4 regions of the Erythrobacter sp. A6_0 genome follow, and region 3 is predicted to be linked to each of the others. Evidence: predicted binding sites of a transcription regulator. Region 3 holds the regulator's gene; each other region holds the start of a gene.

Region 1 (5,791 bases), on a different contig from region 3:
CGCCACCATGCCGCCGCCGATTCAGAAGCTGGCGAAGAAATTCCTCACCGATCCCAAGCGGATCGAAGTCAGCCGCGCGGCCAGCACCAATAAGGACATCACCGCCTTCAAGGTGATGACCAAGGCGCGGGGCAAGGCCGATACGCTGCGCTGGTTGCTGTCCCACGATCTTGTCGAAACCGCTATCGTCTTCGCCAACCGCAAGACCACGGTTCGCGACCTGAACAAGAGCCTGCAGCGCGACGGTTTCCGCAGCGGAGAAATCCATGGCGACATGGACCAGTCCAGCCGTTTGCAGGAACTGGATCGCTTCAAGAAGGGCGAGGTCAATATCCTCGTCGCCAGCGACGTCGCCGCGCGCGGGCTCGACGTGAAGGGCGTCAGCCACGTCTTCAATTACGATACGCCCTGGCATCCCGACGATTACGTGCACCGCATCGGTCGTACCGGCCGCGCGGGCGCCAAGGGACGCGCGTTCACTTTCGTGACCCCGGAAGATGCCGAGGCGATCGACAATGTCGAGAAGCTGACCGGAAATCCGATCAAGGTGTTCGGGCAGGAGGACGTGCGCGTCGAACTGCGCGATCCTTCGCAGGACAAGGCGGAAAAGACCGACGAGCCGCGCGACGAAAAGCCCGCGCGCAAGAGCCGCCGCAAGAACGAAGAGCGCGACGACAGCGCTCAGGAACCGTCGCCTAAGGACAAGCCGCGCCGTGGCCGGTCTCGCACCGAAAAGAACGACGAGCGGGACTCCGATCGGAACGAGGAGCGCGCTGCCGCTCCGCGTGAAGAGCATCGGGACAAGCGCCGCGACGATCAGCGCGACGAAACCGTGCCCGCAGGCGAATGGAACGGGCCGCGCCCGACCTTCCTCGACGTGTCTGCTCTGGGTTGATCGCTTCGCTCCCGCCGGGAGCGTTGCGGTAATGCCAGAGCCGGTGGCTAGTCCGCCAGCTTGACGAAACTGTCGATCACGCGCTTGGTCCCGGCTTTCTCGAACGCGATTTCGAGCTTGTTGCCTTCCTGGTCGGTCACTTCGCCATACCCGAATTTCTCGTGGAAGACGCGTGCACCGATCGCGACGTCGGTCCGGGCCTTGGCGGCGAAGCTTGCGGCGGAACGCTTGTTTTCGCCGATGCGCGCCTGCTTGGTCTCGTATCCGGTGGCGAGCGCCCGCTGCCAGCCGGGGCCGCGCGCGGTGCTGCGGTCGGGCCGGTCGCGCGAGACGTGGGCGAAGGGATCCTCGCTCTCGCTCCAGTTCGCGCGCCATAGGGATGCGCCGCCGCTCATCGTGGTTTCCTGCTCGATGTGTTCGTCCGGCAATTCCTCGATGAAGCGGCTCGGGATGGAACTGGTCCACTGGCCGAAGATACGGCGATTGGCAGCGTGCAGGATCGTGCATTTGCGCCGTGCCCGCGTGATCGCGACATAAGCGAGGCGGCGTTCCTCCTCCAGCGAGGCGAGCCCGCCTTCGTCGAGCGCGCGCTGCGAAGGAAACACGCCTTCTTCCCAGCCGGGCAGGAAGACGTTGTTGAACTCCAGCCCTTTGGCGGCATGCATGGTCATGATAGTGACCTTCTCGTCATCGCCTTGCGCGTCATTGTCCATGACGAGGCCGACATGCTCTAGAAAATCGCCGAGCGTGTCGTATTCCTCCATTGCGCGGGCGAGCTCGGAAAGGTTTTCCGCCCGCCCTGCGCTTTCGGCGCTGCGTTCCTTGGCGAGCATGTCGTCATAGCCGCTTTCGGACAGGACGAGGCGCATGAGATTAGCGGGCGTCTCCCGCTCCGCCGCTTCGCGCCAGTGGACGAACTGCTTCAGCAACCCAGTCAGCATGTTGCGCGCGCGGGCCGGCAGTTCGTCGCTGTCGACGAGGTCGAGGCTGGCGGCGGCGAGCGGAAGGCCGGTGCGGCGCGCATGGCGGCGCATCGCTTCCAGCGTCTTGGCGCCGAGGCCGCGCTTGGGTTGGTTGTAGATGCGTTCGAAAGCGAGATCGTCGGCAGGCTGGGCGATCACGCGCAGATAGGCGAGCGCATCGCGGATCTCGGCGCGTTCGTAAAAACGGAAACCGCCCACGATGCGGTAATTGAGACCGATCTGGATGAAGCGGTCCTCGAACTCGCGGGTCTGGTATTGTGCGCGGACCAGAATTGCGATCTCGTCCAGCGGAGCACCTTCGCGCTCCAGCCGCTCGATATCCTCGCCCACCCGGCGCGCTTCTTCGGGGGCGTCCCACACGCCGATCACGCGCACCTTGTCGCCCGCCGGAAGCTCGGTCCACAGCGTTTTGCCGAGGCGCTGGCTGTTGGCGTCGATCAGGCCGGACGCGGTCGCGAGGATCTGGGGCGTGGAGCGATAATTCTGCTCCAGCTTGACGACCTTGGCGCCGGGAAAATCCTTTTCGAACTTGAGGATATTGGCGACTTCCGCCCCGCGCCAGGAATAGATCGACTGGTCGTCATCCCCCACCACGCAGATATTCTTGCGCTCCTGCGCCAGCAGGCGAAGCCACAGATACTGGACCTGATTGGTGTCCTGATATTCGTCCACCAGTATATATTTGAAGCGCCGCTGATACTGTTCCAGCACGTCGCGATGCTGGCGAAAGATGTTCAGCATGTGCAGCAGCAGATCGCCGAAATCGCAGGCGTTGAGGCTTTTCAGCCGCTCCTGATACAGGCGATAGAATTGCTCGCCGAGCCCGTTGGCGTAGCTTTCGTTCTCCACCGCATCCAGATCGCCGGGATTGAGGCCGCGGTTCTTCCACCGGTCGAGCAGACCGGCGAGCTGGCGGGCGGGCCAGCGCTTCTCGTCGAGATCGTTTTCGCGGATCAGCTGTTTCAGCAAGCGCAGCTGATCGTCGGTATCGATGATGGTGTAGTTGGATTGCAGCCCGACCAGTTCGGCATGGCGGCGCAGCATCTTGGCGCCGATCGAATGGAAGGTGCCGAGCCAGGGCATCCCTTCCACCGCCTGGCCCATGTGGCGCGCCACCCGTTCGCGCATTTCGCGCGCGGCCTTGTTGGTGAAGGTGACGCAAAGGATCTCGCTCGGCCAGGCGAGGCGCATGGCGATGAGATGCGCGAGCCGCGCGGTCAGCGCCGCGGTCTTGCCCGTGCCTGCGCCCGCCAGCATCAGCACCGGCCCTTCGGTGGTGGTCACCGCCTCGCGCTGGGGCGGATTCAGCCTCTGGGCATAGGCAGGCAGATCGTCGCGAGACGTGGGGACAGTGAGATCGGTCATGAGGTCAGGCGAACAGGTAGGGAACGGCGGGCCGCCGTGCAAGCGCTGCGACGAGCCGAGCCGCAGCGTCGGGCACGCGTCGGAACCTCCAGCGGGGTTTGCCCGTTAAGAGGGCCATAGACACGATCCACGAAAGGATACGACTTATGAAGACTCTTCTTGCCGCAGGCGCCGCTCTTGGCCTCGCCATCGCCGCCGCTCCCGTGACCGCGCAGTCGGCCAACACCACCGCGACCGCGTCCATGCAAATGACCGCCGCCCAGAAGGCGATGTATGATGGCTGGCCCGCCGATCGCCGCGCGACGTATGACGCATGGCCCGCCAATGCGAAGACCTATTACTGGACGCTCACCGATCAGCAGAAGCAGGGTTGGTGGATGCTCAACAACGAACAGCGCGTACGCATTGTCGGCATGACTCCGGCCCAGCGCACGCAGGCCTGGACCGCCATCGCATCGCAGATGGCCGGTAACATGAACAATGCGTCGGCAACCGGTTCGGCGAACATGTCGAACACCGCGAGCGCGCGTAGCACCAATATCCGCTTCGTCAGCAATGCCCGCGTCCAGCCCACGCCGGGCGACCAGGGCCCCCCGCCGCCGACCGCACAGCTTCCGATCTGCGAACCGATGCAGCAGGACAATTGCATCAATCGCGGCGCGCGATAAATTAGCTGCCACCCGCGAGCCGCGCATCGCGCGATCGCGGAGCTTGGAAGGGGGCGGAGCTGCCATGGCGGCTCCGCCCTTTTTCGTGCGTGAAATTCCGATCTAGGACGCGAGGCGCAGGAGAGTGAGCTTCGCCTTGCCGACCTTGCGTTCGGCATCGACGGCGAGCAGCTTGACCGCGACATCCTCGTCCTTCGCGGTTTCCAGCGCGATCCAGGTCGCTTCGCCGATCCAGCCCAGCCTGATCATCCGGTCGAGCGCCACCTGGCCCGCTCCGGTCCCATAGGGCGGATCGAGCAGGATCAGATCGTGCGGCTGCTTGGCCGGGCCAAGGCTCATCACCGAACCCGCTTGCACCGTCGCCCGATCGCGCGCTTTCAGGGCCGCGATATTGGCGCGAATCGTATCGAGTGCTGCGCCGTCATTCTCCACGAACAGGCAATGGCCCGCGCCGCGCGACAGCGCTTCGAGGCCCAGCGCGCCCGATCCGGCGAACAGATCCGCGACCGCGAGATTCTCGAACGATCCCAATCGGCTGGCGAGCATGCTGAACAGCGTTTCGCGCGTCCGATCGGCGGTCGGCCTCGTCGCTTCGCCCTTGGGCGCGGTCAGTTTGCGCCCGCGCCATTCGCCCGCGACGATACGCATCAGCGCCCCCGCTTCAGCGATTTGCGAAAGCGCTCGACATCCGACTGGCGAATTTCCACCGCCTGGCCGCGCGGCAGGTCGGCGAGTTCGAACGGGCCGTAGGCGGTGCGCAGCAGGCGGTTCACCTTCAGGCCGAGATGCTCGAGCACGCGGCGTACTTCGCGATTTTTGCCTTCGGTCAGCGTCATCTCGATCCAGCGATTGCGACCGCTGCCCCGTTCGAGATCGGCTTCGATACTGCCATAGCGCACCCCGTCGATCGTGATGCCTTCCATCAGATCGTCGAGCTGCGTCTGCGATATCTCTCCGAAAGCGCGCGCGCGATAGGTGCGCGGCACGCCGGATGCGGGTAACTCCATCGCGCGCTTCAATTCCCCGTCATTGGTCAGCAGCAACAGGCCTTCGGTGGAAAAATCCAGTCGCCCGACCGGCATCAGACGCGGCGTGTTCTTCGGCAGCGCGTTGCGCAGCGCGGTATAGATCGTCGGCCGCCCTGCGGGATCGCGCTCGGCGGTGATAAGGCCGGAAGGCTTGTGGAAGGCGAACAGGCGCGACGCTTCGGGCGCGGCGACGGGCTTGCCGTCCACCGTCACGCCCTTGAGGCTTTCCAGCTTGATCGCCGGCGTATCCAGCACCTTGCCATCCAGCGCCACGCGTCCATCGGCGATCATCCGTTCGACCTCGCGCCGACTGGCGACACCCGCGCGGGCGAGCAATTTTGCGATCCGGTCTCCGGTTTCGGGCAGGGCAGGCATGGCCGCGGCTTTAGGTCCGCGCGCCCGCGCTGTCCATCTCGTCGCGCACGCTCGCCTGATCGCCATCTGCAAAGCCGCCTTTTGGCGCGAGACCGGTTTCGATGCAGCGTCCACTCGCGATAAAGTCGGTAAGCGCCATCGTTCAGGTTCCCTTCGCTTGCGACGCTGCTAGGGTCGCTCGAAATTCTTACGAAATTGGAAGGACGTACCCGGAATGGCGCCAGTGGCAGGACAGACGAAGCGAAGCGCCTGGAAGGTGCTCGGCCTGGCGCTGAGCAATCGCAAGACCGTCTTCATGCTGCTGTTCGGCTTTGCGCAGGGCCTGCCGCCCGCGCTGTTCCTCGGCACGCTCTATGCCTGGCTGTCCGAGGCGGATGTCGATCTCGAAACGATGGGCGTCTTCAGCCTCGTCGGGCTTGCCTATGCGTTTCAGTTCCTGTGGTCGCCGCTGCTCGACAGGGTCGATATTCCGGGCGT
Region 2 (5,791 bases), 240 kb from region 3:
ATCTCGCTATACCTTGGTCGATGTTAAAGACCTGCCGAATTCGGAGCGGGTTTTCCGATTGCGTCCTTTCGTCAGAACGTACGTAATAAGGATTTTGAAGCCAGACCGAGATCTTTTGAGTACTTACCTGAAGAAATACCAAAAGATAAAAGCGAACTTTGAATCTAGTCGAGCTAAACAAAAATTTAACAAATACGAGCCGACCAACTTAGTTGTTAGAACTCACGGCGAGTCAGTTGCTGCGGAGCGAATTCGTCGGCTAGTTAAAAAGCTTCACAGGGGCGCTTGGTCTGATGTTGAAGAAGGAATATCAGCACTTAAACTAACCGATCCAGGTTATTTCGAAGTTTACAGATTCGAAGCATTCGCGGCATTCACTTGGTCGGATATACCCCGATCAGTTGATGCCTATGAGGCCGCGCTTGAGTATGGCGAAAGTCAGCCTCAACTTCACTTCTTTTTCGCTGGAATGCTTGCGAGGTCAGACGACACTGAAAGAGCTGCCATCGAGTTTGCTAAAGCGCTAGAAATTGACCCAGAGGCTTCGCCCGTATTGAGAGAAGCTGCACGTTGTGAAATGCGCCGCACCAACTTTGACATCGCTGAAAACTATCTTGTCAGAGCTGAAGAATTATCCGGCGACTCTATGAAAGAAGCGATTTTAATTATTGACCTTTGGATCCAGTATTTTCAGCGCCGCATTGACTATTTTGTAAGAAACAGCGCAATGCTTCGCGCTAATGAACTCTGCGGAAAGATGCTGGATTACCTTAAAGAATCGGATCTTCGATTTTTTGACAACGTAATTGTGGATCATGTTCTTAAAATAGAACCGTCAGTTAGAACACTCCGCCTTGAGTCGCGTATTGATAATACTAGCGCTGTAGAACTTGCCGCATGGATCGATAAAAATATCGTTCACGCTAATGAATTCGGCTTGGAGGATGGCGTGTTTATTGGGAGTTTGAAGGCTCGTGGACGAAGGGAAAGCTTTGGCTTTCTTCTGGACAGCACCGGCAGAGAGTTTTTCATTGCCGCCGCTAATACTAGTCCGGACGTCTGGATCTGGTTGAATGAAAACAAACCCGTCGAATTTTCGGTACGAACCAAGAGCGATGGTCGGAAAGAAGCATTTAATGTCACGAAGGTAGAACGTGCTTGAGCTTTTTACCTTTTGGGCGTTCGCTGTCACCGCGTACTTTTCGCTAGCATGGTTTTGAGATAGGCACCCGTAAAACTCCGCTCCTCACGCGCAACCTCTTCCGGCGTGCCTTCGGCCACGATCTCGCCTCCGCGCACGCCGCCGCCCGGCCCCAGGTCGAGCAGATAATCCGCCGTCTTGATGACATCCAGATTGTGCTCGATCACCACCACGGAATTGCCCTGGTCCACCAGCCGGTGCAGCACTTCGAGGAGCTTGCGCACATCCTCGAAATGCAGCCCGGTGGTCGGCTCGTCGAGGATGTAGAGCGTCTGTCCGGTGCTGCGGCGGGACAGTTCCTTGGCGAGCTTCACCCGCTGCGCCTCGCCGCCCGATAGCGTGGTCGCCTGCTGGCCGACCTTGACGTAGCCCAGCCCCACCTCGTTCAGCATGTGCATTTTATCGCGGATTGGGGGGACGTTTTCGAAGAAGGTTTCCGCATCCTCCACCGTCATGTCGAGCACGTCGGCGATGGAGTGGCCCTTGAACTTCACCTCCAGCGTTTCGCGGTTGTAGCGCTTGCCGTCGCATTCCTCGCAGGTGACGTAGACGTCGGGCAGGAAGTGCATCTCGATCTTGATCAGGCCGTCGCCTTGGCACGCTTCGCACCGGCCACCCTTGACGTTGAAGCTGAAGCGGCCCGGCTTGTAGCCGCGCGCCTGCGCTTCGGGGAGGCCGGCGAACCAGTCGCGGATCTGGGTGAAGGCGCCGGTATAGGTGGCGGGGTTCGATCGCGGCGTGCGGCCGATCGGGGACTGGTCGATCTCGATCACCTTGTCGCAATGGTCGAGGCCGGTGACCTTGTCGTGCGCGCCCGCCACGATGCGCGCGCCGTTCAAGGTGCGCGCGGCGGCGGCGTAGAGCGTGTCGATGGTGAAGCTCGACTTGCCGGAGCCCGATACGCCGGTGACGCAGGTGAAGGTGCCGAGCGGGATCGAGGCGGTGACGTCGTTCAGATTGTTCGCGCGGGCGCCATGGACGGTGATTTGCTTGCCATTGCCCTTGCGGCGTTCCCCGGGCACCGCGATCTCGCGCCGCCCGGTAAGGTAGTCTGCGGTGAGCGATTTCTTGGATTTGAGCACCTGCTTCAGCGTGCCTTCGGCCACCACCTCGCCCCCGCGCACGCCTGCGCCGGGGCCGAGATCGACGACGTAGTCCGCGGCGCGGATCGCATCCTCGTCATGCTCCACCACGATCACCGTGTTGCCGAGATCGCGCAGGCGCTTGAGGGTTTCCAGCAGCCGGTCGTTGTCGCGCTGGTGCAGGCCGATGCTGGGCTCGTCGAGCACGTAGAGCACGCCCGACAGCCCGCTGCCGATCTGAGAAGCGAGGCGGATGCGCTGGCTCTCCCCGCCCGACAGCGTGCCGCTGGTCCGGTCGAGATTCAGGTAATCGAGCCCGACATTGTCGAGGAAGCCCAGACGCTCGTTGATTTCCTTGAGGATGGCCTTGGCGATCTGCGACTGCTGGTCGTTCAGATGCTCGGGCAGGCCGAGGAACCAGGCCTTGGCATCGGCGACGCTCATCTTGGTGGGGGTGGCGATGTCCGTCACTCCCGAAGGCCCCGGGATCTTCACCGCCAGCGCCTTTTCGTTGAGGCGCTTGCCGTTGCAGGTCTCGCACGGCTGCGCGGTCTGGAACTTGGACAGCTCCTCGCGCATCCAGGCGCTTTCGGTCTGGAGCAGGCGGCGGTTCAGATTGCCGATCACGCCTTCGAAGGCCTTCTTGACCGTGTAGCTCTTGCGCCCGTCCTTGAAGGTGAGCGGGATGGCGCGCCCCTTGGTCCCGAACAGAATGATGTCGCGGATTTCCTTGTCGAAATCCTCCCACGGGGTTTCGAGGCTGAACTCGTATTCCTTCGCAAGGCTGGCGAGCACCTGCATGTAATAGGGCGATGGCGGGTTGGACTTCGCCCACGGCACCACCGCGCCCTTCTTCAGGGTCAAAGCCTCGTTAGGAACGACAAGCTGCGGATCGAACAATTGCTTCTCGCCGATCCCGTCGCAGGTCGGGCAGGCACCCTGCGGCGCGTTGAAGCTGAACAGGCGCGGCTCGACCTCTTCGATGGTGAAACCGCTGACCGGACAGGCGAATTTTTCGGAGAAGACGATGCGATTGGCGGGCAGGCCCGCACCCTTCATCGCACCCCCACCCTCACCTTCATTCTCGCGCCCCGGCACCACGCCATCGGCCAGGTCGACATAGGCCAGCCCGTCGGCGAGCCGCAGCGCCTGTTCGAAACTGTCGGCGAGCCGCGTTTCGATGCCCTCCTTCACCGCCAGGCGATCGACCACGACTTCGACGTCGTGCTTGAATTTCTTGTCGAGCGCGGGTGCTTCCTCGATCGGGTACATCTCGCCGTCGATGCGCACGCGGGTGAAGCCCGCCTTCTGCCATTCGGCAAGCTCGCGGCGGTATTCGCCCTTGCGCCCGCGCACCACCGGGGCGAGCAGATAGAGCCGCGTGCCTTCGGGCAGGGCCATCACACGATCGACCATGTTCGACACCGTCTGTGCCTCGATCGGGAGGCCGGTGGCGGGCGAATAGGGCACCCCGACACGCGCCCACAACAGGCGCATGTAATCGTAGATCTCTGTCACGGTCGCCACGGTCGAGCGCGGATTGCGGCTCGTCGTCTTCTGTTCGATCGAGATCGCCGGAGACAGCCCGTCGATATGTTCGACATCGGGCTTCTGCATCATTTCGAGGAATTGCCGCGCATAGGCGCTGAGCGATTCCACATAGCGCCGCTGACCTTCCGCATAGATCGTATCGAAGGCGAGGCTGGACTTGCCCGAGCCCGAAAGTCCGGTGATCACGATCAGCGCATCGCGCGGCAGATCGATGTCCACACCCTTGAGATTGTGTTCGCGCGCACCGCGCACGGAGATTTTGGTAAGAGCCATGGGTCGGGCGTGTTCCGCAAATGTTCGTTATCGTCAAGGCGAGGCTTAGCGCGCGTCGAAAACCCTAACGGTCGAGCGGCTCGCATCGGTCCCATCTGGGTAGGATCGCGGTGAATTTAAGGGTGTTGCGCAATTTGCGAACGTACCGTTAACCTTTATTGCCTTAGGATCGTCTCGTTTCCGCCAAAAAAAGAGCGACCTCGGTCCGGGTGTAAACGAAGAGCAAATCGCGGAGGGAGACCGGGATGGCAGACGAAGCGCAGACTTTGCCGAATGGCACCTCCACCGATCAATCGGTGCCAATCAGCGAGCGCGCGGTCCGGCGTCAGAAACTGAGCCTGGTGCTCGAAATCGAGAAAAAAGCGCAGATCGCCAATGCGGTATGCTGGCTGATGATGGTCTTCGCGGTCTTCCAGCTCGACGATCCGAACGCCTTCGCAATCCCGCTCTTGAGCCGTTTCATCGCCAGCCCGCTTACCCATTTCAGTTTCAAGCGCGCCCGCGCCACTCTGGCGGCGGGCGGCACGGGGTCGGAAGCGATCCGTCCGGTCGCCGTCGCGCTTGTCGTGGGCGGTGCCAGCTGGGCAAGCATGCTCCCTCCCCTGTTCGACGTATCGCTGAACCACCCTGCGGCGCTGTTGATTTTCGGCGCGCTGGTGGCCGGGATCACGATCATCGTCAGCATGCTGGCCCCGGTCCCGATCCTGGCCTTGACCTTTGCGGTTGGATTTCAGGTGACTGCCACGGCGCTGTTGTTTCTCGACCCGCCGGATAGCCACGATTGGGGCAGCCTGATGGCGATCGACGCGCTGTTCCTGGTCTTTCTCGCTTATGCCTTTGCCGCCACCAATCGCCAGGAAGAAACCGCGCGGACGCTGGTGACGAACCGTATGCTGACGCAGCGCCTGGAAGCATCGCTACGCGAGGTCGAGCAATTGGCGTATCGCGATCACCTCACCGGCCTTATGAACCGCCGCTCGTTCTTCCGTTTCGCCGAAAAGCTCGATCCCGACCGGACACGACATGTGCTGACGATCGATCTCGACCACTTCAAGGCGATCAACGACACGTTCGGTCATGCGACCGGCGATCTGGTCTTGGAACGGGTGGGTGCGGCCTTGCGCGACGTGGTATCGGGGCTGGACGGCGACGACCATTGCGCGGCGCGGACCGGAGGCGAGGAATTCGTCATGATCCTGGACATCGACGACATGGAACGGACCGCCAGCGTGGCCGAGCAGATCCGCTTCGCGATTGCGGGCCTGTCCGCCGGAATGCCCCATGCCGAGCTTAAGACCTCGGCCTCGATCGGTGTCGGGGAATGGGCAGCCCGCGACGATCTCGACGAAGTCCTCGCGCGCGCCGACAGGGCAACCTATCGCGCCAAGGCGGCGGGCCGCAATCGCGTGGAGCGCGCGGCTGCCTGAGGTGGTCGCCAGGATGGCGAGCTAGAACAGCGTCTGGGGGCGCGGCACGTCCAGCCCGGCCTGCTGCGCGATCATGCCGATCCACTGGCCGACCTGCGCGATCTCCTCTTCGGTGACGGCACTGCGCGAGCGGGCCGCATCCGCCGCTTCCTTCGCGGCGAAATCCTCACCCGATTTCGCGTGGCTGGTAAAGAGCTTGCCGGTGGCGATTGTCTCGGCGGTGCCCTCTTCCATTGCGATTCCCAAATGCTTGGACA
Region 3 (5,791 bases):
GCGAGATATATGCGCGCCTGATCGTCGAGCAGACCGGCCGCTTTCTCGGTCAGGACAAGGGGGCGGGTAGCGAACAGGAAGGCAGCGCCTTCGGCCAGCTCGTTCAGCGAACGGGCGCGCGTCTTGAGTACCGGCATCGCTTCGGCGAGCAGCTTCTCATCGGCATCCGGACCGATCCGCTTGGCAACCAGCGCGGCGAGGCGCGTGTCGTCCGCCTCGCGAATATAGTGGCCGTTGAGATTCTGAAGCTTCTTCAGATCGAAACGCGAAGCGCTTTTGCCGACGCCCTTCAGATCGAACAGTTCGACCGCTTCCTCGCGCGTAATCTCTTCGCGGTCGCCATGGCCCCAGCCAAGGCGCAGAAGATAATTGAACAGCGCTTCGGGCAGTACGCCTTCTTCGTCGCGATAGGCTTCGACACCCACCGCGCCGTGGCGTTTGGAGAGCTTTGCACCGTCCGTCCCGTGGATCAGCGGGATGTGGGCGTAGATCGGCTCGGGCCAGCCCCCCCCGATCTCATTCATCGCCTTGATGATCGGCAATTGGCGGAAGGCGTTGTTGAGATGATCGTCGCCGCGAATGATGTGGGTGACACCCATGTCATGGTCGTCGACCACCACGGCCAGCATATAGGTCGGCGTTCCGTCGGCGCGCAGCAGGATGTAATCGTCGATTTCTTCGTTGCGGACGGTCACGCGGCCCTGCACCGCATCCTCGATCACCGTTTCGCCGTCCTGCGGCGTCTTCAACCGGATCGTGAAAGGCGCGCCCTCGGGGGCTTCCGAGGCATCGCGATCGCGCCACCGGCCATCGTAGCGCATCGGAAGCTTGTTCGCGCGCTGTTCGGCGCGCATCGCCTCGAGTTCTTCCGGCGTCGCGTAGCATTTATAGGCATGGCCGGCATCGAGCAGCTGGTGGGCGACTTCGGCATGGCGCTCGGCTCGGTCCGACTGGAACACGGGTGCATCGTCGTAATCGAGGCCGAGCCAGTCGAGACCTTCGATGATCTTGTCGATCGCGTCCTGGGTGGAGCGCTTGCGATCGGTATCCTCGATCCGAAGCAGCGCCTTGCCGCCGTGGTGCCGGGCGAAGAGCCAGTTGAAAAGCGCGGTACGCGCGCCGCCGATATGCAGAAAACCGGTGGGCGAAGGGGCGAAGCGCGTTACGACCTTTCCGTGTGCCGCGTCGCTATCGCTTGCCATTATACCCGCTTTCCCTTCTGATATCGTGATGGCGACGCGATCGGCGCCTCCGGTGGCTGACGTGCCGTTTCACGGGGGCGATACCCCACATGATGGTGCAGCGCAGCGCCAATGGCGCAAGCGCCGCCGCTTGTCCAGTGTCCCGGCGGCTCTGGCCGACCGTGCGGAGCGCTTTCTCGACCGTGCCGGATTCGATCGCGGCCCTTGGCTCGCAGTGGGTTTCGCGAGCGGCATCGGGGCGTGGTTCCTGTTCGATGCGCCATGGGAGTGGGCGACATTCCTAGCCGCGTGCGCTCTTGGCGGTCTCGGTGCGCTGGCGGTGTGGAAGGGGAAGGAGGACAGGACGCAGCTGATGATCGCGTCCATGGCCCTGGCGAGCGTGCTGGCATTGGGGACGAGCGTGATCTGGGCGCGCTCTGCCATGGTCGGCGCCGAACCGATTGCCTATCCGCGCGTCCTCTCGCTCGACGGGCGCGTGCTCGAACGCGAGGATCAGCCCGCCGAAGAGCGTGTGCGACTGACGCTGGCCGTGCGCGATCCGGACCATCGCCGGGCGATGAAAGTCCGGATCAACGTGCCGCTGGATCGCGCGACGACGGCGATGGAAGAGGGCGCGCGCCTGCGCCTGAAAGCCCGGCTTATGCCCCCTTCGCCGCCGATCCTGCCCGGCGCCTACGATTTCGCGCGCACCGCCTGGTTCGACGGACTGGCGGCGACGGGATCGCTGGTGGGCGCGATCGATGTGGTCCATGCCGCAGATCGCAGTGCCCCTCTCGCCGACGCGCAGCGCACTCTGTCCGCCCATGTCCGCGCGCATATGGACGGATCGGCGGCCAGCATCGCGGCGGCGCTGGCGAGCGGCGATCGCGGCGCGATCAGCGAGGCCGACGAAGCGGCGATGCGCGATTCCGGGCTCACGCATTTGCTCTCGATCAGCGGCCTGCATGTCAGCGCGGTGATCGCAGCGGCCTATTTTCTGGCGATCAAGCTGTTGGCGCTATGGCCGTGGCTGGCGCTACGCATGCGGCTGCCGCTGGCGGCTGCGATGGTGGGCGCGCTGGCGGGGATCGGATACACGCTGCTGACCGGAGCGGAGGTTCCTACAGTCCGCAGCTGCGTGGGCGCAGTGCTGGTCCTGATCGCGCTGGCGCTCGGCCGCGAACCCCTGTCGCTGCGGATGGTGGCGGTTGCCGCGATCGTCGTTCTGGCTCTCTGGCCGGAATCGCTGGTGGGGCCAAGTTTCCAGATGAGCTTCGCTGCCGTGATCGCGATTGTGTCGCTGCACAACGCGGAGTGGGTCAAACGCTTCCTGGCCCCGCGTGAGGAAAGCGCATTTGCGCGAACCGCGCGGCGTGTCGCCATGCTGTTTGCGACCGGCTTGTTGATCGAATTCGCGCTAATGCCGATCGTGCTGTTCCACTTCCATCGGGCGGGCGTTTACGGCGCTTTCGCCAATGTCGTCGCGATCCCACTGGTGACGTTCGTGACAATGCCGCTCCTCGCTCTGGCACTGCTGCTGGATGTGGTGGGTGCGGGCGCACCGGTGTGGTGGGCGGCGCAGCTTTCGCTCGATGCGCTGCTCGGTCTGGCGCATTTCACGGCCACTCAGCCGGGTGCGGTGAAGCTGATGCCGCAAATGGACCTCGTCACAGTTCTGACGATCGTAGGCGGCCTGCTTTGGCTGGCTCTCTGGAAGGGAAGGGCGCGGCTCTGCGGGTTATTGCCGGTCGCAGGCGGGGTACTCGTCTTCGCGCTGACGCCGATTCCCGACATCCTGATAACGCGCGACGGGCGCCATGTCGGCGTGACCGGCGAAAGCGATCGCCTGCTCGTGCTGCGCGAAAGCCGGTCAAGCTTCGCAAGCGACAATCTGATGGAACTGGCGGGTGCGGAGGGAGAGGTCCTGCCGTTCGAGCGCTGGCCGGGGGCGCGCTGTAGCCCCGATTTCTGTGTACTTACGCTGGAGCGAGGGGACCGCGATTGGCACTTGCTGATGGCCCGCAGCCGCGAGATGGTCGAGGAACGCGCCCTCGCCGCCGCCTGCGAACGTGCCGATATCGTCATCGCCGACCGCTTCCTGCCGCGCTCATGTCAGCCCCGTTGGCTGAAGGCGGATCGCCGCTTTCTGACGCGCGAGGGTGGAACGGCGGTCTATCTGGCCGAGGAGCGGATAAGGACAGTGGCACAATCGCAGGGCGAGCATGGCTGGTGGAAGGGTGGTTCGAGGCGCTAACCCGCGGGCGATCGGGCAAGGATGGGAAGCACGCTGAAGAAAGGTCCGGGATTCGCCAATCGACCGGCACTAGCGTATCCAGCGCTCTTGCACGTCGGCCTTTGGCTTTGTCGCACTCGCCGAGGCGCGTAATGCTACAACGCTTCCATCAGTTCGATACGGTTCCCGAACGGATCGTCGACATAACAGCGCTCATATCCCGCGAGCGGTTCGTCCTCGGTGACTGAAAAACCCGCCTCGGCCAGGCGCTTCGTCAGAAACGCGAGATCTGCCACGCGGAAGGCCGGATGCGCCGTCCGTGCGGGACGGAAGTCCATTTCCACGCCGAGATGCACCTTGAGCGGACCGCGCTCGAACCAGCATCCGCCTCGCTTGGCGAGATGGGGCGGCTTGGGCACTTCCGGAATACCGAGCAGGTCCGAGTAAAAGGCACGCGCCTGGTCTTCGCCGCCGGAAGGCATGGCAAGTTGAACGTGGTCGAGCGCCTCGATCACTGCGCCTGAGCCGCCGCCGCGATCAGTGATAGCGCCGCAAGAGGCCAGCCAGCTTGCCCTGGACCTGAACCTGCGCGGGGTTGTAGATCTGCGCTTCGTAGGACGCGTTCGCCGGATCGAGCCGCACGCGGCCGCCTTCCCGGCGCAGGAATTTGAGCGTCGCTTCCTCGTTATCGACGAGCGCGACCACGATTTCGCCGTCGCGCGCCGTATCGGTGCGGCGGATCAGCGCGAAGTCACCGTCAAAGATGCCTGCTTCGATCATCGAATCGCCCGATACTTCCAGCGCATAATGATCGCCGGGGCCGAGCAGCGCGGCAGGCACCGGAAGGCTAGACTGCCCTTCGATCGCCTCGATCGGGGCGCCGGCGGCGATGCGTCCGTGCAGCGGAATTTCCAGAACATCGTTGGCCGGTTCGGGCGCCCGGGCAGCGGCGGCTGCGTCGACCATGTCGTTCGCGGCGCTGGGCGCATTCGCTGCCGCAGCGGTTCGCGCTCGCGGGCTCGAAACGGCTTCTTCGGGCGTCTTGAGCACTTCGAGCGCACGCGCACGATTGGGCAGGCGGCGAATGAAGCCGCGCTCTTCCAAGGCGGAGATCAAACGATGCACGCCCGACTTGCTCTTCAGATCGAGCGCTTCCTTCATCTCCTCGAAAGAGGGGGAGATACCGGTTTCTTCAAGCCGGGTCTGGATGAAGCGGATCAGTTCGTGCTGCTTGGCAGTCAGCATGGTGCTTGGCTCCTAAAACTCTATTCCGACCCGATTTTCGAAGCAGGCCGTGAACGAATACGGAACAATTAGGCAACCATTTCCTTCAAGTCAAGCGATTGCGCCATTCTGGAGCAGGTAGCACGGGACAAGGGCGCCTTTTGTTTCGTCAGGCGCATCGATTGGTCGGTCAATCAATACGTCGGCCCGGGAAAGAGCGGCCAGTGCGCTGCTGTCCCGCTCCTCGATCGGGACCACCCCTTCAGGGCCAAGGCTCGCGCGCAGAAATTCGCGTCGGGCGCCGCCCGCGGGCAGTTGGCCGTCTAGAGGGAGGCGCACAGAGCGCGGCAGTTGCTCGCGAGCGCCAGCCATGCGGCGCAGCGCAGGAAGCGCGAACAGAAGCGCGGTCACGAAGGTGGAGACCGGATTGCCGGGCAGCCCGAGCATGAGCTGTCTCCCTCGCCGCGCCACGATCATGGGCTTGCCGGGCCGGATGGCGACGCGCCAGAAATCGAGCGAGAAACCCGCCTTTTCGAGCGCAGGCTTGATCAGGTCGTGTTCGCCCACAGACGCGCCCCCCGATGTAAGCAGCAGATCGGCTCCGCGTGCGGCGTCGAGAGCCTCGACCATAGCGTCCAGGCTATCGGGCACGAGTGCGCGATGTGAAACCCGTGCGCCCACCGATTGCACCATCTCGGCCATCATCGCGCCGTTGGAGGCGGGCAGGCCATCCGGCGGACATTTGGTGGGATCGGCATGCAGCTCGTCCCCGCATTCGAGGATAGCCACTTCGGCGCCGCGCGCGACGCTGAGGGTGGCGACGCCGGCGGTCCGGGCGAGGGCGATATGCGACGCTGTCATGCGATCCCCTGCGGCGATCAGAGCGTCGCCGTCGCGAAAATCGAGGCCCCGGCGGCGAATATGGCGGCCCGGCTTCGGCGCAGGATCCGCACTCAGACGCCCTTGCGCGACGCTCGCGTCCTCTTTCACCACGATGCGGTCCGCGCCTTCGGGAAGAGCGGCCCCGGTCGATATCGCGACCGCCTGAGCGGTTCGAAGCGCCCCATCGAAGGCATGGCCCGCGCGAGCCTCCCCGACCATATCCCAAGGCCCTTCACCGCAAGCGGCAAAGCCATCCATGGCCGACAGATCG
Region 4 (5,791 bases), on a different contig from region 3:
GGCCCTCGCGCAGATCGTCGCTCTGGCGAGCCTGGCGCTGGTCGCCGCTTATCCTTTCATGAAACGCATTACCTGGTGGCCGCAGGCCTGGCTCGGGCTGGTCTTCACCTGGGGGCTGCTCGTCGGCTGGACCCAATTGCGGGCCGATAATTGGGACGCGCTTGCCGCCATGTATATCGGATCGGCGCTTTGGGTGATCGGATACGACACGATCTATGCGCTGCAGGACCGCGAGGACGATGCGCTGGTCGGCATCAGGTCGAGCGCGCTGAGGATGGGCGGTTTCGTGAAGGGCGGCGTGGCGCTGTGCTATGGGGGCGCGATGGCGCTCTGGGCGCTTGCCTTCTGGCTCTACCGCGCGGACTGGATCGCGCTGCTGGCGCTGATTCCGGCGGCGGGGCATCTGGCGTGGCAGATCGCGACGCTGGACGAGAGCGATCCCGACAACCCGCTGGCCCGCTTCCGCTCCAACCGTTGGACGGGCGCGCTGGTCGCAGCAGCCTGTTTCGTCGTCGGAAACGCGTAAGGCCCCCTTGGCGTAAGCCCTTCGAAAGCCTATCTGCGGCCCCCATATGGCCCGCCCCAAACCGACCACCTTCGACAAGCAACGCGTCGCCGCCGACAATCGGCGCGCGAAGTTCGATTATCATATCGAGGACACTTACGAAGCCGGCCTCGCTTTGCAGGGGACCGAGGTGAAAGCCCTGCGCGCCGGCGAGGCGAGCATCAAGGAAAGCTATGCCGAGGTGCGCGACGGGCAGGTGTGGCTGATCAATGCCAACATCCCCGAATATTCGCACGGCAACCGCCTCAACCACGAACCGCGCCGCCCGCGCAAACTGCTACTCCATTCGCGCGAGATCGAGCGCATGTTCGGCGCGGTCGAGCGCAAGGGGATGACGCTGGTGCCGCTGTCGGTCTATTTCAATTCGACCGGGCGCGCGAAGGTGGAACTGGCGCTGGCTAAGGGCAAGCAGGCGCACGACAAGCGCGAGGCGGTCAAGGATCGCGACTGGAAGCGCGACAAGGCTCGCCTGATGCGAGAACGGGGTTGAGCGACCGACGCTCCAAGACTTTCATGGCGGACCTGATCCGCAAATACATGCCCTCGCGCGAGGAGATGGCCGAAAATCGCTGGCTGTCGCCGATCGCGCATCGTTTCCTCAGCCCGGAATTATGGCGCTTCACGCGTCGCTCGGTCCCGCGCGGCGTGGCTCTGGGCCTGTTCGCGGCCTTCATCGTGCCGCTGGGGCAGATCTTTCTTGCCGCATTTTTGGCCTTGCCCTCGCGCGCCAACGTGCCGCTCGCCGCGCTGGTGACCTTCGTGACCAATCCCTTCACCTTCCCCTTCTGGGCAGTGATGGCCAACCGCACGGGGGCCTTCGTTCTCAATCTCGACAATGCCGTCGGCGGGGATGCGGCGCGCGAGATCGCGCATGATGGCGGCGCGCTGGCGGGCTGGTTCGAACTGGCCGGCGTGACCGCTTTCGGCTTCGTGGTGCTGGCGATCGTTAGCGCTGCGATCGGGTATCTGATGGCCAGCCTGATCTGGCGCCTGATGGTGGCGCGCAAGCGCACAAACCGCCTTCGCGACATGGCTCAGCGCTGCGATCCGCTGAAGGGCGAAGCGGTGGGCAGCGAACCGACACAGGGCGAGGCATGATCACACGCTTCGCCGATGGGTCCGACCGCTTGCCCCCCTTGCCGTTGATGGCGGGATTGCTGGGCGCGGCGCTGCTGTCCGCCATTCTGATCTGGCTGGTCGGAGGCTCGATGCTGGTCGCCGCGGCCTATGCCGGTGGCCTTCTCGTGCTGATCCTGGCGCTGCTTCTGACGAACGGTTTGCGAGGCGCGGCAGAGCAAGACGGCCACGGCCAGCCGGACTGGTCGGTCACGCATGCCGCGATAGAGAATCGTCGGCGCGCCATCGCGATTACCGATCGGGCCAATCGCGTCGTATGCTCCAACACGTGTTACGACCAGTGGTTCGGTGGCGAGGCTGCGCCTCCGGAGCTGGGTTTCGACGAATCCGATCGCGACAGGCTGACCGGCGCTGCCCGGGGCGCGTGGCGGGACGGTGTCGGGACCGCGGAAGATCTGACCTTCGCCGCTTCCGGCAAGAATTATAAACTGGAAGTCGAGCGCAGCGGCCGGGGTGAGGACTATCTCGTCTGGCGGTTTACCGAAATGGTGGTCGCCAACAGCTATGACGGTGTGGCGGAGCGGATTTCCGGACCGTTCGGCTATATGATGTCGCGCGCCGGCCTCGAAGTCGCCCTGGTGGCGAGCGATGGCGTGGTGATGGCCCATACGCCGGGCATGGCGACCCGGGCGATGGGTACGCCCGATGCGGATCTGAGGGGCAGCGAGTTCGTCCAGTTGCTGCGTACCGACGATCGCGACCGAATCTTCTTCGCCCGCGAAGGCCAGCAGGGCACTCCGCAGACGCTCGTCCAGGTTTCATTGGAGCCGGATCGCAAATCACGCCAGCAGGGGCAGCCGCCTGCGCCGTCCACCATGGTTTTGATCGACGGGCAGGTCGGTATCGGCAACCGGCCCGATGGCGCCCAGTCGGCCGCGATCCCCCAGTTGGAAGCGCTGCTGTCGGCCCTGCCGCTCGGCCTCGCGCTGACCGATCGCGACGGGCGTTTCCTGTTCGCCAACAAGGCATTCCTGCGCGCGGTGGAGCGCGAGCAGCAGGGGTTACCGCAATACCCGTCCGATCTCGTCGTCCGCGAAGACAAGGGCGTGCTGTCGGACACAGTGCGCCGTTTCGCGCGCGGTTCTGCGGCAAGCGGGGACATGGCCGTAAGGCTGGCGGGCGACAAGGAGGAGCCGATCTCGCTGGGCCTTGCGGGAGTCCGCGGGCTGGGCGATGCGGCGGTGCTGTTATCCTTGAGCGATTCGACCGAGGAGAAGCGCCTGCGCCGTCAGGTCGCGCAGGCCACCAAGATGCAGGCGGTCGGCCAGCTGGCGGGCGGGGTCGCGCACGATTTCAACAACGTGCTGACCGCGATCATCGGCTATTGCGACCTCATGCTGCTGCGCCATACGCCCGGCGACAGCGATTACGACGACATCCAGCAGATCAAGGCCAATTCCAACCGCGCCGCCAGCCTCACGCGGCAATTGCTCGCCTTCAGCCGCCAGCAGACCTTGCGGCCGGTCGTGTTGCAATTGCCGGATGTGGTGAGCGAGGTCAGTCAGCTCCTCAAGCGGCTGATGGGCGACAAGATCGAATATTCGATCCGTCACGATCGCGAGCTGGGCCCGGTGCGCGCCGATCCGCAGCAATTGGAACAGGTCATCATCAATCTGGCCGTGAATGCGCGCGACGCGATGCATTCCTACGGCCAGAATGCGCCCAACGACTGGAAGGGCCGCCTGACGCTGGCAACAAGGCGGGTTTCGGCGCGCGACGTGCGGAAAATGGGCATCGATATCATGCCCGCCGACGATTACACCGTCCTGATCGTACAGGACACGGGTGGCGGCATCCCGCGTGACGTGATCAACAAGATCTTCGAACCGTTCTTCACCACCAAGGAACAGGGCAAGGGCACCGGGTTGGGCCTGTCGACGGTCTACGGGATCGTGAAGCAGTCGAACGGCTTCATCTTCGCGGACAATGTCCAGGGACCGGGCGGCAATCCGGTAGGCGCGCGCTTCACCATGTATCTGCCCGTCCATCGCGGCGAGATGCCGCGCGCAGCCAAGCCGCGCCGCGACGAAAGCGAAAAGGCCAGCGAATGGTCGGCAGGCGGCAAACTGCTTCTGGTGGAGGACGAGGATACGGTCCGCGCCGTGGCGGAACGGGCGCTCACGCGCGCAGGCTATGCCGTCACGACGGCCAGCGACGGCGAGATCGGGCTGGGCATCGTCGCCAATTCTGGCGAACAATTCGATCTCGTCGTGTCGGACGTGGTCATGCCGGTGATGGACGGCCCCGCCATGGCGCGGGCGATCCGCCGCGTGCAGCCGGACATCCCGATCCTCTTCATGTCGGGATACGCCGAAGAGCATCTGCGCAACGAAATCGATATCGAAAACATGCACTTCATCCCCAAACCGTTCAGCGTCCAGCAGATCAACGCCAAGGTGGCCGACGTGCTGAGCCTGCAGAAGCGCAAGCGCGAAAAGGCCTGACGGGTCGGCGTTTGCGAACGCCGCGAAGGGCGCTGCACAAAGATTCTTTTCGTTCCCCTCTTGTTCTCTGGAACAGAAGTGGTACATACCGCTTCGGTTGAAGAGTCGATCGCGGCTCTAGGCAGATAGGAAGGGACATGTCATGGCGGCCAGTCTGAAGCTCGTGGACAGCAAGGAAAAATCCGTGGACCGTCAAAAGGCACTCGACGCCGCGCTCGCGCAGATCGATCGCGCGTTCGGCAAAGGCTCGGCGATGAAGCTGGGTCAGAAGGAAGCGATGAATGTGGAGTCGATCTCCACCGGATCGCTCGGTCTCGACATCGCATTGGGCGTGGGCGGCCTGCCTAAGGGCCGCGTGATCGAAGTGTACGGGCCGGAAAGCTCGGGCAAGACCACGCTGGCGCTGCACGTTTTGGCTGAAGCGCAGAAGCAGGGCGGCACCGTCGCCTTCGTCGATGCGGAACACGCGCTCGACCCGGTCTATGCCCGCAAGCTGGGCGTCGACATCGACGAGCTTATCGTGTCGCAGCCCGATACCGGCGAACAGGCGCTGGAGATTGTGGACACGCTGGTGCGCTCCAATGCGATCGACGTGCTGGTGGTCGATTCGGTCGCCGCGCTGGTTCCGCGCGCGGAAATCGAAGGCGAGATGGGCGACAGCCATGTCGGCCTCCAGGCGCGCCTGATGTCGCAATCGCTGCGCAAGCTCACCGGCTCGATCAACCGCTCGAAGTGCATGGTGATCTTCATCAACCAGCTGCGCATGAAGATCGGCGTCATGTACGGCAATCCGGAGACGACGACGGGCGGCAACGCGCTGAAGTTCTACGCTTCGGTCCGTCTCGACATCCGCCGCACCGGTCAGATCAAGGACCGGGACGATATCATCGGCAATTCGACTCGCGTGAAAGTGGTCAAGAACAAGGTTGCCCCGCCGTTCAAGCAGGTCGAATTCGACATCATGTATGGCGAAGGCATCTCCAAGATCGGCGAGATCCTCGATCTCGGCGTCAAGGCGGGCATTGTCGAAAAGTCGGGCTCCTGGTTCAGCTATGACAGCATCCGCATCGGCCAGGGCCGCGAGAACGCGAAGAACTATCTTAAAGAGCATTCCGACGTTTGCGACCGGTTGGAAGCCGCCATTCGCGGCAAAACCGACGAAGTCGCCGAGGAGATGATGACCGGTCCTGACGCGGAGGACTAAGACCCATCTTCTCAAGCGGGTGCCGCGGCCTTCCTACCTACAGGCCGAGTCCCGAAAAAGGCATCCGAAAACGCGGAAAGCCGGTGCTGGCGAGGGCTGTCCAAAAAGTCCCTCGCAGCGCCGGCTTTTCGCGTTTCAGGCCGCAGGCTTCGTCTCTCGCGTATCCGGCTTGCCCCAGCTCATTGGCCATCACGCTTTCTCTCGACTACATGACATGCGAACCAGCTTTCGGGAGCGCGCGCATGACCATCACCGTCCACCATCTCAACAACAGTCGTTCGCAGCGCATTCTCTGGCTGCTGGAAGAACTCGGAGCTGAATACGAGATCGTATCCTACCAGCGCGATGCCACCACCAATCTCGCGCCGCCAGAATTGAAGCAGGCGCATCCGCTCGGCAAATCGCCCCTGATCGAGGATGCGGGGCGCAGCGTCGCGGAAA

What was found. Region 3 encodes LexA, which represses DNA repair genes until DNA is damaged. Its sites were predicted from a motif close to GTTCCNCNCTTGTTCT; they were not measured.
Region 1: the regulator LexA is predicted to act here: its motif matches at 3,253-3,268, upstream of J7347_RS05880 (UvrD-helicase domain-containing protein).
Region 2: the regulator LexA is predicted to act here: its motif matches at 4,119-4,134, upstream of uvrA (excinuclease ABC subunit UvrA).
Region 4: the regulator LexA is predicted to act here: its motif matches at 4,198-4,213, upstream of recA (recombinase RecA).

The regions. Positions count from the first base shown of each region.
Region 1 covers NZ_JAGHQR010000002.1:35,421-41,211, reverse strand. Annotated here, with positions in the region: gene J7347_RS05885 (DEAD/DEAH box helicase) at 1-895, shown strand, start outside; gene J7347_RS05880 (UvrD-helicase domain-containing protein) at 943-3,243, opposite strand; gene J7347_RS05875 (hypothetical protein) at 3,390-3,911, shown strand; gene rsmD (16S rRNA (guanine(966)-N(2))-methyltransferase RsmD) at 4,014-4,559, opposite strand; gene J7347_RS05865 (pseudouridine synthase) at 4,559-5,314, opposite strand; gene J7347_RS13415 (hypothetical protein) at 5,325-5,453, opposite strand; gene J7347_RS05860 (MFS transporter) at 5,529-5,791, shown strand, end outside.
Region 2 covers NZ_JAGHQR010000001.1:389,643-395,433, reverse strand. Annotated here, with positions in the region: gene J7347_RS02065 (hypothetical protein) at 1-1,162, shown strand, start outside; gene uvrA (excinuclease ABC subunit UvrA) at 1,189-4,107, opposite strand; gene J7347_RS02055 (GGDEF domain-containing protein) at 4,353-5,534, shown strand; gene J7347_RS02050 (hypothetical protein) at 5,556-5,791, opposite strand, start outside.
Region 3 covers NZ_JAGHQR010000001.1:629,044-634,834, forward strand. Annotated here, with positions in the region: gene gltX (glutamate--tRNA ligase) at 1-1,202, opposite strand, end outside; gene J7347_RS03160 (ComEC/Rec2 family competence protein) at 1,231-3,435, shown strand; gene J7347_RS03165 (VOC family protein) at 3,570-3,929, opposite strand; gene lexA (transcriptional repressor LexA) at 3,952-4,659, opposite strand; gene J7347_RS03175 (molybdopterin molybdotransferase MoeA) at 4,750-5,791, opposite strand, start outside.
Region 4 covers NZ_JAGHQR010000002.1:57,495-63,285, reverse strand. Annotated here, with positions in the region: gene ubiA (4-hydroxybenzoate octaprenyltransferase) at 1-526, shown strand, start outside; gene smpB (SsrA-binding protein SmpB) at 573-1,055, shown strand; gene J7347_RS05975 (DUF2062 domain-containing protein) at 1,052-1,663, shown strand; gene J7347_RS05970 (response regulator) at 1,660-4,146, shown strand; gene recA (recombinase RecA) at 4,289-5,350, shown strand; gene J7347_RS05960 (glutathione S-transferase) at 5,593-5,791, shown strand, end outside.